DNA from 2 places in the Halobacillus sp. Marseille-Q1614 genome. Region 2 is predicted to be linked to the other one. Evidence: a T-box and tRNA genes for the amino acid it is inferred to sense, from the RefSeq annotation. Region 2 holds a T-box; the other holds one or more tRNA genes.
The links. The T-box of region 2 lies ahead of argS (arginine--tRNA ligase). A T-box ahead of a tRNA ligase gene usually reads a tRNA of that ligase, here a tRNA-Arg.

Region 1 (8,354 bases), 1.8 Mb from region 2:
TTAAGTACGGAGTTCCAATAGATGCTGATTTAGTGTTTGATGTACGTTTTCTGCCAAACCCTCATTATGTAGAACAAATGCGGCCTTTAACCGGTTTGAATGCAGAAGTAGCTTCGTACGTGTTTAAATGGTCCGATACGCAGAAGTTTTTAGAAAAGCTGAAAGACCTGCTGCAGTTTATCCTTCCTCAATATCGAAGAGAAGGAAAAAGTCAGCTCGTCGTAGCTATCGGGTGTACAGGAGGACAGCATAGATCAGTAGCAATAGCTGAACATCTTGCCGGCTATTTCTCTACGGATTTTACTACCCATGTAACTCACCGAGACATTGACAAAAGAAAGGGACTGTAATTCATGAATCGTTCGACAAAACCTCGTGTGGTCGTTATCGGCGGAGGAACAGGTATGCCTGTTTTGTTAAGAGGTTTAAAATATTTTCCTATCGAGCTGTCGGCTATCGTTACAGTAGCCGACGATGGAGGGAGCTCAGGAAGACTTCGTACTGAGCTTGAAATTCCGGCACCCGGTGATATTCGAAATGTGTTAGCCGCGCTTTCAGATGCAGAACCAATGCTGCTCGATTTATTCCAGCACCGCTTCACAAACGGGAATGGCCTTTCCGGACATTCGATGGGAAATCTCCTGCTGGCGGCTATGACCTCAATGACAGGCGACTTTTACAGAGGAATCAAAGAAATTTCCAGGGTGCTGAATGTCCGAGGAAATATCTATCCAACGGCCAATCATTCCATGAATCTCCATGCAGAAATGGAAGATGGGTCGATAGTTTCTGGTGAATCTAATATTCCTAAGCAAAACAAAAGGATCAAACGAGTATTTGTCAGTCCTACGCCTGTACAGCCATTGCCGGAAGCCATGAATGCTATTAAAGAAGCTGATTTGATCGTCATTGCACCAGGAAGCTTATATACCAGTATTATGCCGAACATCATCGTTCCCGAAATTCGTGAAGCCCTTCAGCAGACGAAGGCTAAAGTAACATATGTCTGTAATGTGATGACTCAATATGGGGAGACTTCAGGCTATACAGCAGCCGATCATGTTCAGGCGCTTCATGACCACGTCGGTAAGGGAAGTATTCATTCGATAATTGTGCATAATAAACCAATAGCACCACAAGTTAAGAAGATCTATGCAGAAGAAAATGCAGAGCCTGTTGTTTATGATATCGACCGTATTAAGAAAATGGGACTTGAGATAGTAGAAGAAGATATATTGGATAACAGAAAGTCAACGATTAGACACGATACGAACAAGCTGGCTCATTTACTATACTCAATGCTTTAGTTAAGGGGGTGGACGGTGATGTCATTTGCTTCAGAAATAAAAAAAGAACTGACGAACGTTGACGCAGAAGATTGCTGTAAAGAATCTGAACTCGCAGCACTAGTTCGAATGAATGGAACGTTCTCTTTGTCTAATCAATCATATTTATTAGATGTTCAGACAGAGAATGCAGCTATCGCAAGAAGAATCTATACGCTTATGAAGAGACTATATCCATATCCGGTAGAACTTCTTGTTCGAAAAAAGATGCGTCTTAAGAAAAATAATGTATATATCGTTCGAATGAAGGATAACGCTAAGAAAGTGCTGGAAGACTTAGAAATACTAAAGGGGCCATTGTCAATTAACCCCAACATTCCAGAAAAATATTTGAAAACGACCTGCTGTAAACGCGCATATCTGCGTGGAGCTTTTTTAGCAGGAGGTTCTGTTAATAACCCGGAAACGTCCTCCTATCACTTGGAGATCTACTCATCGGACCAAGAGCATAATGAAGCACTTTGTAAACTGATGAACAGCTTTGGTCTGCATGCGCGTACGCTCGATCGTAAAAAAGGCTACATTACCTATTTAAAAGAAGCCGATAAGATAACAGAGCTGATTAGTAATATCGGAGCTCACCAGGCACTGTTTAAATTCGAAGATGTGCGGATAGTACGGGATATGAGAAACTCCGTAAACCGTCTGGTTAATTGTGAGACAGCAAACCTTAATAAAACGATCGGTGCTGCTTTTCGTCAGGTAGAGAACATTAAGTTTATTAAGAAAACGGTTGGATTAGATGCACTTCCTGAAAAACTTCGCGAGATTGCTATGCTGCGCTATGAAAATCAGGAAGTTTCTTTAAAAGAACTAGGAGAGCTCGTAACGGGAGCACCGATTAGCAAATCCGGCATTAACCACAGATTAAGAAAAATCGATGAATTTGCGGATAAAGTCCGGCGGGGAGAAATTGAAGAAAGTAGTCAAAAATAATGCCACAAGCTGAGATTCGTGCTATAATGATTCTTATAAAGAACGCTCTCATTTAGAGAGGCGTTCTTTATTTAAAGGCTATGAATGCGCTTACTTTAATATTGTGGAACCGTAATGAAAGGAGTAGAATAGATGAAAGAACAATTACTGACGATTGACTTAAACACCGGGCTGCAAGCCAGGCCGGCAGCTCAATTCGTCCAGCTTGCCAATCGGTTTAATGCAGATGTCTTTATCGAAAAAGACAACAAGAGAATCAATGCCAAGAGCATTATGGGCTTAATGAGCTTAGCAATTGGACACGGCGAAGAAGTTACCTTAATCGCTGATGGTAATGATGAACAGACAGCGATTGATGAGTTAACTAAATTTGTCAAGAAGCCATAGAGGTTTATGTGAATCTATGAGCAGAAACAATAAGGGAACGTTCTCATACGGTACATATGAGAACGGTTAGCCAATGAAAAACCCGCTGGAATCTCCAGCGGGTTATTGTTTATTATTCGTTTGTTTTTTCCATTACTTTGTCGATTAAACCGTATTCCACTGCCTCATGAGCTGACATGAAGTTATCACGGTCGGTATCGCGCTCGATTACTTCAATTGGCTGTCCTGTTCTTTCAGATAGGATCTGGTTCAGCTTCTCGCGCATTTTAATAATGCGGCGGGCGTGGATTTCGATATCCGCTGCCTGTCCCTGAGTGCCGCCCAGCGGCTGGTGAATCATGACTTCACTGTTAGGGAGAGCATAACGTTTTCCCTTTGTACCCGCGTTTAATAGGAAAGCACCCATAGAAGCGGCCATACCAGTACAAATTGTAGAAACATCTGGTTTAATAAACTGCATAGTATCATAAATAGCCATTCCAGCTGTGATGGATCCACCTGGAGAGTTGATGTATAGGGAGATATCCTTATCCGGATCGTCTGCTGCAAGGAATAAAAGCTGAGCTACGACGGAGTTTGAAATGTTATCGTCAATCGGGCTGCCTAACATAATGATACGGTCTTTTAACAGGCGGGAGTAAATATCGTAAGCCCGCTCTCCTCTGTTCGTTTGTTCAATAACTGTTGGCACTAAGTTCATTAGTGATTCCTCCTTTTTTCATTGCCTTTATGTTGGAATGTATTTTTATCATACAATTATGGTCAGAAAAGGTCAAACAAAAACGTTCGACTATTTCCTTCTACCATCTTTCCCTAAATATGGGTGAATAAACGTACAAATATAATGTTGAAGATTTTTATAAAGCCTTGCTTTTCTTTATACAAATAGATATAATAGATTCTGCGCTTTGATATGCGCCCGTAGCTCAGTTGGATAGAGCGGTAGATTCCGGTTCTACGTCAGTCGGGGGTTCGAATCCTCTCGGGCGCGCTGTTTCAGGAAGTTTCAGAAACATCTGGAGCTTCTTTTTTTACCTATTAATTACTATATTTATATAATATTAGTTCATTTATACAAACGTTATACAAAAGTAATACACTCTCTGTATTGGCCGTAAATGGTGATAACATTATATTTATGTAGTTTTAAATCGAAAGCTTTTGTGTTATAGTAGATTATATAAGTTGTAGAAACTGCTGCTCGCTTATACCAGAAAAGGAGTTTTTATGACAAACATTCTTCGATTTAAAATCATCTCAACTGAACAGATTCCAGATGACCGCAGGATACATGTATTTGACATGCTTCACCAGAGAACGCTGTCTTTTAACATGGAGTCTATGAAGCGTTCACCGGAAAGACTTACTGGCGAAGAAGAGTTATCACAGTTCTTGAACACGAAAAAAAATAAAATAGATTACGGGTATTACGATCAAAGGGGGCACGTTTCATAAACGTGTCCTTATTGTGTTTTTAATATATCATTTTAAGTGGGTGCAAAGTGAGTTATAATACATAGTGATGACACGATAAAGGTGGACATGAAATGAACGAGGCTGTGCTTTATCTTAAACAAGGCTGCGGACTTTGTAACGAAGTAAAAGGCCTTTTGGAAATTTTACAAGAAGAATTCGAGATTCATGTTACAGAAGTGGATATTGAGGGTAATAAACTATTAGAAGAGAAATACTTACTTGAAATACCTGTCCTTGACTTGAACGGAGAAGAAATGGATTATCGATCAATCGATCTTTTCACACTAAGAGAGCGTTTACATTAGCGGGACTTAATTTTATAGCTTGCGCACCTTATGACTCACTGTTAATATGTAAGGTGAAAAGAATATTTTTTTGCTCCTGGTGGGACAGAATATGACGACCTGGGACAATTTCAACCCAGAATCGTATTTCTTATGAAAAAAGGAGCTTGTCCATGAGAGCTTTAATTGACCTGCAAAAGAGATTGTTCCCAGACGTACTTGAAATTATGCAGCGACGCTACCAGCTGCTCCATTACATTCACCTTATGCAGCCGGTTGGCAGGCGGACGCTGTCTGACAATGTCGAGCTTGCAGAGCGGACGGTCCGAAGTGAGGTAGAGTTTCTTAACAAAATCGGAGCTGTTGCGATTACTTCAAGAGGCATGCACCTGACTTATGAAGGACAGAATATATTGGAGCAATTAGCTGATTTCATCAAGGACGTTACGGGGATAAAGGTTTTAGAAAAACAATTAAAGGATACATTAAAGTTAGACTATGTAGTGGTGGTGCCTGGTGACAGCGATGAGCTCGACTGGGTTAAGCATGAGATGGGACGGGCTTGTGTGGATTACATGCGAAGTACCCTGAATCCAAGAGATACAATTGCTATAACTGGCGGGACAACCATGGCAGCTGTCGCTGAAATGATGACCCCGCTTGAAAATGCAGATCATTGCATGTTCGTGCCGGCTCGCGGTGGTTTAGGCGAGCGGGTGGAGAATCAGGCTAACACTATCTGCGCCGAGATGGCGAAGAAAGCAAGAGGGGATTATCGACTCCTCTACGTGCCGGATCCGCTAAGCGAAGGCTCTTATCAAACCATTATAGAAGAACCTTCTATAAAAGAAATTTTGCATATGATCCGAAATGCTTCAATCGTTGTGCATGGTGTAGGAGATGCGATTACGATGGCAGAGAGGCGTAAGACGTCACCTCAGCAGATGGAGATAATTAAGGAAAGCCAAGCAGTTGGAGAAGCCTTTGGTTATTACTTTAACCGTAAAGGAGAAGTTGTTCATAAAGTCCGGACAGTAGGTCTCCAGCTGGAAGATTTAAAGTTTGCAGAACATGTTATCGCCGTTGCAGGTGGACGCTCGAAGGCGAAAGCTATTGCTTCCTATTTTCAACCCGGTCAAAGCAATGTTTTGATCACCGACGAAGGAGCAGCACAGGAGCTTTTAAGGGATACTTCCCTTTAAATAAATTTGTTTATACAATTTAAGGAGGAATTTTGAATGACTGTAAAAGTAGGAATTAACGGTTTTGGACGTATTGGGCGTAACGTATTTCGCGCTTCACTAAAAAACGATGATGTAGAAGTAGTAGCAGTTAACGATTTAACTGACGCTAACATGCTTGCTCACTTACTGCAATACGACACAGTACATGGTACTCTTGAAGATGAAGTTACTGTAAATGGTGACAACCTTGTAGTAGGCGGAAAAGAGATCAAAGTTATCTCTGAAAAAGATCCAGCTCAACTTGGATGGGGAGACCTTGGAGTAGAAGTAGTTATCGAATCTACTGGCCGCTTCACTCAAGGCGAAGATGCTAGAAAACACCTTGAAGCAGGAGCTAAGAAAGTTGTTATCTCTGCTCCAGCTAAAGGAGAAGACTTTACAGTAGTTATGGGTGTTAACGAAAAAGACTACAACAAAGATGAGCATGATGTTATTTCTAACGCATCTTGTACTACAAACTGCCTGGCACCATACGCGAAAGTTCTTAACGACAAATTCGGTCTTAAGCGCGGTATGATGACAACAGTTCACTCCTACACTAACGATCAGCAGATCCTTGATCTTCCACACAAAGATTACCGCCGTGCGCGTGCAGCTGCTGAAAACATTATCCCTACTACTACAGGTGCTGCACAAGCCGTTGCAAAAGTACTTCCTGAGCTTGAAGGAAAACTTAACGGTATGGCTATGCGTGTACCAACTAAGAACGTATCTATCGTTGATTTAGTAGCTGAACTAGATAAAAATGTAACAGCTGAAGAAGTAAACGAAGCTCTTAAAGCTGAAGCTGAAGGTGAACTTAAAGGAATCCTTGGTTACAGCGATGAGCCTCTAGTATCATCTGATTACAACGGAAGCACTTACTCTTCTGTAATCGACGGTCTATCTACAATTACTCTAGAAGACAACATGGTTAAAGTTGTTTCCTGGTATGACAACGAGTTCGGATACTCTAACCGTTGTGTAGACCTTGCAGCATTCCTTAAAAAGCAAGGCCTATAATACGATTTAACCAATCGGTTATAATAGAATACAAGGCAATAGGAAAAGGAGGGGGTCTCATGTCCTCCTCCTTTACCCATGTCTTGGGGAATTATCCTTGTTCTTTAAGCGTTTCTATAAGCGCAGATTGTGGAAATGTACATAAGGCAGGGACATTTTAAAGTCGACTACATTAAAGGAGGTAGGTCTTTCATGAATAAAAAAACAATTCGTGATGTTGAAGTAAGTGGAAAAACTGTTTTCTGTCGTGTTGATTTTAACGTGCCAATGAGCGATGGAAAAGTAACAGATGACACAAGAATAAAGGCCGCATTGCCAACGATTAAGCATTTAACAGGAAATGGAGCAAAAGTTATCCTATCCAGCCACCTTGGCCGTCCAAAAGGCGAAGTGGTAGAAGAACTTCGTTTAGATCCTGTAGCTGAGCGTTTGAGCAACCTTCTTGGCCAAACGGTTACAAAAACGGATGAAGTCTGCGGTGATGAAGTGACAAAAGCCATTTCTGAACTTGAAGATGGAGATATCCTGCTTATCGAAAATGTCCGCTTCCACCCGGGAGAAGAAAAGAATGATGCAGAGTTAGCTAAAGCATTTGCTGATATGGCTGACCTGTATGTAAACGATGCTTTCGGTGCTGCTCACAGAGCTCATGCATCTACTGCAGGAGTTGCCGAGCACATTCCAGCCGTAGCAGGCTTCCTAATGGAGAAAGAGATCAATGTGCTGAGCAAAGCTCTTTCTAATCCGGAACGTCCTTTCACTGCCATTATTGGCGGCGCGAAAGTCAAAGACAAAATCGGTGTTATTGATAACTTAATCGATAAAGTCGACCATCTGATTATTGGCGGAGGCTTAGCGTACACGTTTGTAAAAGCACAAGGCCATGAAATCGGAAAGTCTCTACTGGAAGAAGATAAAATTGATCTTGCAAAAGAATATATGAAAAAAGCAGAAGACAAAGGTGTAGACTTCGTTATGCCTGAAGACGTAATTGTCGCTGATGATTTCTCTGACTCTGCTAATACAAAAGAAGTGGCTATCGACAGCATCCCTGCAGATTGGGAAGCCCTGGATATCGGGCCGAAAACTCGTAAGAAATATGCAAATATTATCAAAGAGTCTAAGCTTATCATCTGGAATGGACCAATGGGAGTTTTCGAACTAGAAACGTTTGCTAATGGTACAAAAGAGGTCGCAAATGCCCTTTCTGAAACGAATGGTTATAGCGTCATCGGCGGAGGCGACTCTGCTGCCGCTGTGGAGAAGTTCGGCTATGCTGATGCTATGGATCACGTATCAACTGGCGGCGGAGCTTCCTTGGAATTCATGGAAGGTAAAGAGCTTCCAGGCGTAGCATTATTGAATGACAAATAAAAATAGGGAAGGTGAGGATACGATGCGTAAACAAGTAATTGCAGGTAACTGGAAAATGAACAAAACCCACACTGAGGCTGAGGATTTTATTCAAACTGTAAAGAACGAAGTACCTTCTTCTGAGCAGGTAGAATCCGTAGTATGTGCACCTTTTCCTTTTCTTCAAAAGCTCGTAGAAGCGACAAAAGGAACTTCCATCGAAATCGGCGCACAGAATATGTACTTTGAAGAAAGCGGAGCATTTACTGGTGAAGTGAGTCCTGTCATGCTTAAAGAGCTTGGTGTAACTTATGTGGTGCTTGGCC
Region 2 (8,354 bases):
TCATACTTTTTAGACGACCGGCTTAGATACAGCAAAGGGCTCCGGGAAACGGATCGCTTTCCATGGGCGTACGGTGAGCTTCCTTAAGGTTTCGCCTTTTAGGGATCTCACCCTGTCCTTTTCTCCCATAGGATTCTCACCGTTTCCCTTCGCCTGATACGTTTTCTCTCTCGTTTTATTTGCTCTCTTCCCGGGGTTTAAGCTCTTAAAGGTGTAAGTGACCTAGTGAAAGATCAGCTGATTCCCTTTCTCGCATGAGCAGGATTCCATTCACCTTTACCTCGTAATGGGAAGGAAAGCGAGGTGGTTCCCGATCCCATTTGCCCCCTTTTATGGCTATGGAATCCTACCTCATGGAGTTTATTAAATTGCTCTAGAATATAAATATCCAAACTAATAAGATTGTGATTACAAAAGTAATTGCATAGATAATCGTTAACCTTCGTATACTTGCATCGGCCCCGGTCTTTTCCTCCTTAAGACTGTTTAATTCTGCTTCTCCTGTATTTTCTTCTTTTTCCTTGGCTGTCATATCTTTTGCTACTTTAATTGTTCCAATTAGGGCAATCAGGCAGAGCATAATAGCGGCTACATAATAGACAGGATACATCTGATAGCTCCCCTTTCATAGTTAAAGGTACTAAGATTACTGTAAGTCGATAGGCTTTGCCCTTTTAACGAACAAGGACAGAATAAATCCTAGGGCTGCAATGGAGAAGGCTACAAAATAAACAAGTTCGACACCAGCGGTCGTGGCCTGATTCATTGAGGATAGAGACGCTGGATTCTCCATCGACTGCAGTACACTTTGTTGTTTGGACGTTAAAATACTGATAAAAACAGATACACCGATCGCGCCGGCAACAGGTTGTAATGTATTCATGATCGCTGTCCCGTGTGGATACAGGCGTTTAGGCAGCTGGTTGAGTCCATTCGTCTGAGCCGGCATCATAATAGCTGAAACAGAGATCATCAGCAGAATGTAGCTGATAATGATCACGTAAACAGGGGTTTCCCCGCTGACACGGCTTAAGGAAAACATCGTAGCTGTTAGAACAGCCGCCGCCGGAATAATGAGCTTTCGGGGGCCGAAATTGTCGAATAGCTTTCCCATTATGGGAGATAGTAAGCCGTTTAGAAGCGCGCCGGGCAGAAGTACCAGGCCGGCAGCCGCCGGTGTTAATTCAAGCGGACCCTGCATAAACATCGGAAGTATAATTTCTGATGAAAACATGGACATCATGACGATAATAAACATAACCAGTGCGATAGAGTACATTGGATATTTAAAGACGCGTACGTCAAGGAGCGGATCATCGTTCGTATTTCCTTCCATGTATAATCTCCTTTTTGTAAGTTTCCCCAATAGACATTATATAGGAAAGAACTCAAGTACAGGAGGTTTTTACTTAGAAAAATTATGAAAATCCTTTAACAATCTGATCAACCTTTTTGTGAGGCTGCTGTTTCTCCATATAAAGATCTTCTTCCGCCATCCATTCCTTCCAGAACGAAAGTCCGGAGTCTCCGTCTCTTTGAAGGCCGCGCTTTAATCTCAAGTCTTCTGGTGTCTCCACCCAGATCGTATAATCATAGAATTCTCGCATTTCGTCTCTTGTGCTGTAACAGCCCTCAATAATGACCATTCCTTCAGGCTCGATGGTATGCCACTCAGCCAGGTCGTTCAGCTCCCAGTCGTAACGCTGGTAGCGGCACTTTGTTCCTTTTAAAAGCGGGGTGATGACTTGATCAATCAGACGCTGATAATCAAAGTTTCCTCCGATATCGCGAATTATCTTCCTTTCTGAGGAAGGAAGATAAAAGTCATCCATATGAACAATGGCTGATTTGGAGTATCTTTGAGAAATTCCTTCAGCCAGAGTACTTTTTCCTGCGCCGCCGCAGCCATCTATTCCAACGAGAGTCAGGTTCTTATTAAAGCCAGGTAATTCTGTCATCACGTCATCTCCTATTTACATGGCTTCTGGAGTTTCTATTCCCAGTAATGAAAGCCCCTCTTTTAATATTTGAGAAAAGCTATAGACGAGTGTTAATCGAGCATGTAATTGATCTTCCTGTAATATTTTTGTGACTGTATAGTACTGATTGAAAGATTTCGCCAGATCTAACAAGTATTTAGCTATCTTGCTTGGGTCATATTCTTTCCAGGCTGTTTTGACGACATCCGGGTAGGCACGCAGCTGTTTAATAAGAAGCCATGCATTCTCGTCCAAAAGAGAAGGAGAAGCTTCCTGCAGGTTAAAGCCTCCTTTTGATAAAAGTGAATTTGCACGTACGCAGGAATATTGAAGGTAAGGTGCCGTATGACCTTCAAAGGTAAGCATGTCTTTTAACGAGAATTCTACATCGTTCTGACGGTCATGCTTTAAATCATGAAAAATCACAGCACTGACACCGACTTGTTGAGCCACTTTATCTTTATGCGTGAGTGTGGGGTTCTTTTCTTCTATATTTTTCTTCGCCAGATGAACAGCTTCTTCCAACACTTTTTCTAAAAGCACAGTTTTTCCTCGGCGTGTAGACATTTTTTTTCCTTCTTGAAGCATCATTCCAAATGAAATATGCTTCATATTGTCTGCCCATGGGAACTGGAGCTTCTTTAACACTTGCATCACTTGATGAAAGTGAAGCGACTGTTCATGACCGACTACATAGAGCGCTTCGGAAAAAGAATAGCTTTGATAGCGATCAATTGCAGCTGTCAGGTCGCGCGTGGCATAGGTCGTTGTTTCGTCGCTTTTTTTAATAAGGCAGGGAGGGAGGCTCTCTTCATCCAAATGTACGACTTGCGCTCCGTCCGATTCTTCTAAAAGACTTCGCTCCTTTAAAAGCTGAACGACTGCCTCCATTTTATCATTATAATAAGCTTCCCCACGGGTAAGATCGAATTTGATTCCAAGCAGTTGGTAAACTTTATTAAACTCTTCAAGAGAAGCGTCTTTAAACCACTTCCACAATTTAAGAGCTTCCGGTTCATTTTGCTCAAGCTTTTTAAACCATTGACGGCCTTCGTCCTCCAGGGAAGGGGTTTTTGCTGCTTCTTCGTGAAATTTTACATAAATTTTATTCAGCTCAGCTATTGGATTTTGACGAACTGTTTTTTCATCACCCCAGCGTTGATAAGCAGCTAACAACTTGCCGAATTGAGTGCCATAGTCACCGATATAGTTGATCTTTACTGTCTTATAACCGCAGTGTTCCGCAATCTGGGCCAGGGAATTCCCGATGATTGTTGAACGTAAATGACCCATAGAAAAAGGCTTCGCAATATTAGGTGCGGATAAGTCAATTGCAATGGTTTTCCCAGTGCCAAAATCATGTTTTCCATAGTGTCCAGAGAGAACTTGTTTAAGAGTATGGGCAGCGATAAAATTCTGATCAAGAAAGATATTAATATACCCTTTTATGGGCTCCGCGTCAGCGAAGATATCATGTTTTAACTTAGGAGCCAGCTCTGCTGCAATCTCATTTGGGGATTTGCGAAATTTAGCAGCAAGCTTAAAGCAAGGGAATGCGAGGTCGCCGAGTTTATCCTGCTTGGGTATTTCAATTTGAGAATAGACCCATTCACGCGAAAATTCCTCACCTAGGAGATGGGACAATTGTAAGGCAAGAATATGTTTTTCCATTCTACTTTCCTCCTTATAAATAAGTATAGGCGTCTGCTCCTTTTTAAAGGAAGAACTTTTAAGCCTCCCTCCGAAGGGTGATAACAGTCGATGTGCCGTTAAATTCCCTTCCATTAACAGAACCTAAAAAAACCCCCGTCTCTTGGAAAAAGAGACGAGGGTGTATACTCGCGGTGCCACTCTTATAGCTATAGTAAAATAGCCGCTCAACATTGGTAACGGGGTTCATCCCCGGCCTTTCCTACTAAAAGTATTCAAAAAGGCTTCTCGAAAGTCCGGTTCACTCATCTTTCGCTTCTCAGGCTCCCACCATCCCTGACTCGCTTTAAGCGGCTTCAATGAGCTACTCTCTTTCTCAACGAATGTAAGATATTAAGAGTGATTATAGCTGAGAGCTGTAATTAAAGCAACAGGAGAATAGAAATTTAAAGGAGGTGGCACTATACGAGCGAGGAGGTTATTTATGGATTGGGCTAACCCTCATTCTGAAACAGGACTATTTTCTTCTATATAAATAAATGGAACTGTAAGAAACTTTAGATTCAACCGGCCATATTAAAGAAGGCTTCCATCTTGATAGAGCAAAGGTGTTCGACAATACATGAGAGGTACGAGGATCCAGCTTGTCCTCAAGAAGGTCCATCGCTTTCGGGTATAAATAGGTAAAAATCAGGTCATATTGCCTGAGATCTTCATCCATAAAGTTACGACGCTTTATAATTAAATTACACCGCGGCTGAAACAGCTTTCTAAGATGTAAAAAACACCAGGGGACCCATGCGGTTTCATAAGCGGTCACTGTGGAATCAGGGAAGCGGCCGGCAAATGAAAAAGCCATTGTCCCAAAGCCCGCCCCTAAGTCAGCAATCGTTTGAGGAGCGAGGGATTCCGCAAGTAATAGAGTGGCATCTCGCTCTTTTCGGGTAGAAGGAGTCGGTGTAATTCCGTTTTTGGCTGAATCCAGTAAGAGGAGCAGCACGAGTAATAGTAAAAAGGAAATAAGGAAGACGCTAAACACATTCATTACATTTCACCTCTTCGTTTTATTATAGAGGAATGAGACATTTTGCGGGTAGAAAGAAGCAACAATTGATAGAATTGAAGAGAGGTGATGAAAATGGAACCAGTCCATACTATAGAAGAGGTTCGCACGAAGCTTCAAAAAAGTCCGCTCACTTTACTTTATATATCGCAGCCAGGCTGTACAGTTTGCCATTCACTGCTTCCGCAGGTAGAAGAAATGATGAAAGAGTTCCCGCAGATTAATGCCGTCCATGCAGATGCACAGGAAGTAAAAGAAATTGCGGGAGAATTTGAGGTTTTCACCGTTCCAGTCGTTATATTATTTTCAGAAGGGAAAGAGCTGACTAGAATGGCACGGTTTGTTCCGATGGGAGATCTTCACCATCAGCTCACAAAATATAGGCATTTTCTTTTATAAAAGACGTTCTCCTTCCATTAGATGAGAACGTCTTATTTTTATGAAATGATCGCTTCATAGCAGGATTTTCAAATATTTCCCTTAATATCAATCTCCATATACTCTCCTGAGACGGAATTATTTCCGATGAGACGCAGTCGTGTTGATATATCTCTCTATGAAACCGTTTACGCTCACTAATTGGACAATATAAGCATGACTTGCAAAATACCCCTTGAAGTTAGTTCCCCAAGTGTTATGATAAAAAACGTGTTGTTGAGAGCGAACAAAATGCGAACGGGAGAGATGTTACCCAAATGATGAATCAAACGATTGCTTTTCTAGGTGCAGGATCAATGGCAGAAGCTATGATCTCAGGAATGGTGGAGTCAGGAAAAATTCCTGCAAAGCAAATCATTGTTACAAATAGAAGTAATCAAGCACGACTAACTGAAATTCAAGAAAAATACGGTGTGCGCACAGTTTTAAAAGATGAACTGAATTTCGCAGAAGTTGATCAGTTTATCCTTGCTATGAAGCCAAAAGATATTGATGCCGTATTACAAGATTTAAAATATAAAATTAATCCAAACCAAGTACTCGTTTCTGTACTTGCCGGGATTTCAACCTCATATATGGAAGAACGCTTAAATGACGGACAGCAAGTTATCCGTGTAATGCCGAATACTTCAAGTATGCTGAGAGAATCTGCTACGGCAGTAACTCCAGGAAAGCATGTAGCATTTGATCAGGTTGTATTTACAAAAGAGTTAATGAAGGCCATTGGAGAAGTCTTCATTATTGAAGAAGATAAAATGGATGTTTTCACGGGAATCGCAGGAAGCGGTCCAGCATATTTCTACTATCTAATGGAGCATATCGAAGAAACAGGAAATGCGGAAGGCATGGATCGTGAAACACTTAGAGAAATCGGTGCACAGACTCTGCTTGGAGCAGCGAAGATGATGCTTGAGCGAGAAGAATCTCCAACTGAGTTAAGAGAAAACGTAACATCACCAAACGGTACAACAGCGGCTGGCTTGAATGCACTGCACGAAGCAGGCGGCGGTGAAGCCATCGCAGAAGCCATTAAAGGCGCAGCAAGCCGTTCAAAAGAAATGAGTAAACAATTAGAAAATGTACTAGTTGGTTCTAAATAAATAGATAAGTGAAATAGGAGTGATATATTGGTTAACGGCACGAACAAGAAGCGTGTAGTTATTAAAATTGGAAGTAGTTCATTAACAAGTCTTCACGGTGAAATCAGCCGCAGGAAGCTTGAGAAATTAGTAGATGAGATTGTACGAATTAAAGACGACGGGCATGAAGTATTACTCGTATCATCAGGAGCCGTAGCGGCTGGTTACCGTAAACTAGGCTGCTTGACACGACCGGATTCCTTACCAGAAAAACAGGCAGCAGCGTCCGTTGGCCAAGGATTGCTTATGGAATCATATTCTGATTTATTCCTATCTCACGGCTATATCGGTTCACAAATATTAATAACTCGCAGTGACTTTTCTGATGAAAATCGTTATAATAATGCGAGAAACACAATAAATGTTCTTTTAGAACGTGGAATTATTCCAATTGTAAATGAAAATGACACGATCACGATTGATCGCTTGAAGTTTGGCGACAATGATACTCTATCTGCAAAAGTTGCCGGACTTGTTGACGCGGATGATCTTATCATCCTTTCTGATATCGACGGCTTATATGATGCCGACCCACGTAAAAATAAAGATGCCAAACTGCTTGACACGGTGCATGAAATTACACCGGAAATCGAAGCGGCAGCAGGAGATCCTGGAAGTGATGTAGGAACAGGAGGTATGAAGTCTAAAATTGATGCCTTCAAGATTGCTATGGCTTCGGGAATCTCATCCTTCTTAGGAAAAGCAAGTGAAAAGAGCGTAGTGTATGATGCCGTGTATCGTAAGGCAAAAGGCACTTACTTTGAGCCTGAACCAGACCAGGAAAACTTAAATCAGAAGAAACAGTGGATTGCGTTTAACTCTGGTCCTGAAGGTAAAGTAACAGTTGACCATCAGGCACGTGAAATTATCGTGGAACAGCGAGACAATCTGCTGCCAGTAAACGTTCACCATGTTTCTGGACGTTTCAGCAAAGGTGCAGTTGTAAGAATTCACGACCTTGATGGCGAAGAAATCGGTCTTGGTGTAGTCAATTACTCTTCCGACCAAATGAAGAAAATGATCAGCTTAACGGACAATGAACTTGAATCCTATGATATGGCAGCAATCGAAAGTAAAGATTTAGTTTGTCACTTAGAAGTTAAACTGCCAGTCGGTGTATAAAAGTCTATAAGGAAACGCCCTGCATGCGCAGGGCTGGGATTCCTTTTTAAAGCATATATCCCACTAAAGTGGGCCTAAATACTCAAGGAGGTCTTGGATGACACTAATGAAAAGTAATGTGAACGTTGAGGAACAAGCAAAAGAGGCACAGAAGGCTTCGAAAAAGTTGTTAATTCTTTCCGAGAACGAAAAGAATGAAGCATTAAATCACTTAGCTGGCGTGTTAGAAGAAAATTATGAAACGATCTTACAAGCGAACAAGAAAGACTTGGAGAACGGCGAAGAAAAAGGTTTTTCTGAAGCTTTCATGGACCGCTTGTCTTTATCTAAAGAACGTGTTTATGATTTTGCTAACGGACTACGTGAAGTAGCAAAGCTTGAAGACCCAACAGGGAACATTCTTTCCGATTGGACGTTAGACAATGGCCTTCGAGTCGAAAAAATAACCGTGCCTTTAGGCGTAATCGGCATGATTTATGAAGCTCGCCCTAACGTAACAGTAGATGCTACTGGATTAGCGCTTAAATCTGGAAACGCCATTGTACTAAAAGGCGGATCTTCTGCGATTAACTCCAACAAAGCCATTGTTGAAGTGATGCACAAAGGTCTTCAAGAGACGAAAATTCCAAAAGAAGCGGTTCAATTTATCGCGAGCACGGACCGTGAAGCTACTAATCAGCTGTTTACAATGAAAGAGCATATAGATGTTCTGATCCCTCGCGGAGGCGGTAAGCTCATTCAAGCCGTTGTAGAAAACGCAACAGTACCGGTGCTTGAAACAGGAGTAGGGAACTGCCACATCTATATCGACCGCGAAGCGGATGTAGAAAAAGCGATTAACATTCTAGTGAATGCGAAAACCGATCGTCCAGCAGTTTGTAATGCTGCTGAAACGCTTGTCGTACACGAAGAATGGTTAGAGAAAAACAGTGAGGCCCTTGTAAAAGCTTTCCAACAACACGG

Region 1: it has a tRNA-Arg gene. The T-box ahead of argS (arginine--tRNA ligase) is inferred to sense a tRNA for this amino acid. The anticodon was not compared.

Annotation. Positions count from the first base shown of each region.
Region 1 is NZ_CADDWH010000001.1:530,648-539,001, forward strand. It holds gene rapZ (RNase adapter RapZ) at 1-350, shown strand, start outside; gene yvcK (YvcK family protein) at 354-1,307, shown strand; gene whiA (DNA-binding protein WhiA) at 1,326-2,282, shown strand; gene HUS26_RS02540 (HPr family phosphocarrier protein) at 2,415-2,669, shown strand; gene clpP (ATP-dependent Clp endopeptidase proteolytic subunit ClpP) at 2,782-3,369, opposite strand; tRNA gene HUS26_RS02550 (tRNA-Arg) at 3,585-3,660, shown strand; gene HUS26_RS02555 (hypothetical protein) at 3,897-4,124, shown strand; gene HUS26_RS02560 (glutaredoxin family protein) at 4,217-4,450, shown strand; gene HUS26_RS02565 (sugar-binding transcriptional regulator) at 4,603-5,631, shown strand; gene gap (type I glyceraldehyde-3-phosphate dehydrogenase) at 5,668-6,675, shown strand; gene pgk (phosphoglycerate kinase) at 6,868-8,049, shown strand; gene tpiA (triose-phosphate isomerase) at 8,072-8,354, shown strand, end outside.
Region 2 is NZ_CADDWH010000001.1:2,320,205-2,328,558, reverse strand. It holds gene HUS26_RS11795 (hypothetical protein) at 374-610, opposite strand; gene HUS26_RS11790 (MFS transporter) at 647-1,336, opposite strand; gene HUS26_RS11785 (uridine kinase) at 1,419-1,958, opposite strand; gene argS (arginine--tRNA ligase) at 1,974-3,650, opposite strand; T-box leader at 3,798-4,018, opposite strand; gene HUS26_RS11775 (hypothetical protein) at 4,147-4,674, opposite strand; gene HUS26_RS11770 (thioredoxin family protein) at 4,768-5,091, shown strand; gene proC (pyrroline-5-carboxylate reductase) at 5,388-6,230, shown strand; gene proB (glutamate 5-kinase) at 6,258-7,391, shown strand; gene HUS26_RS11755 (glutamate-5-semialdehyde dehydrogenase) at 7,489-8,354, shown strand, end outside.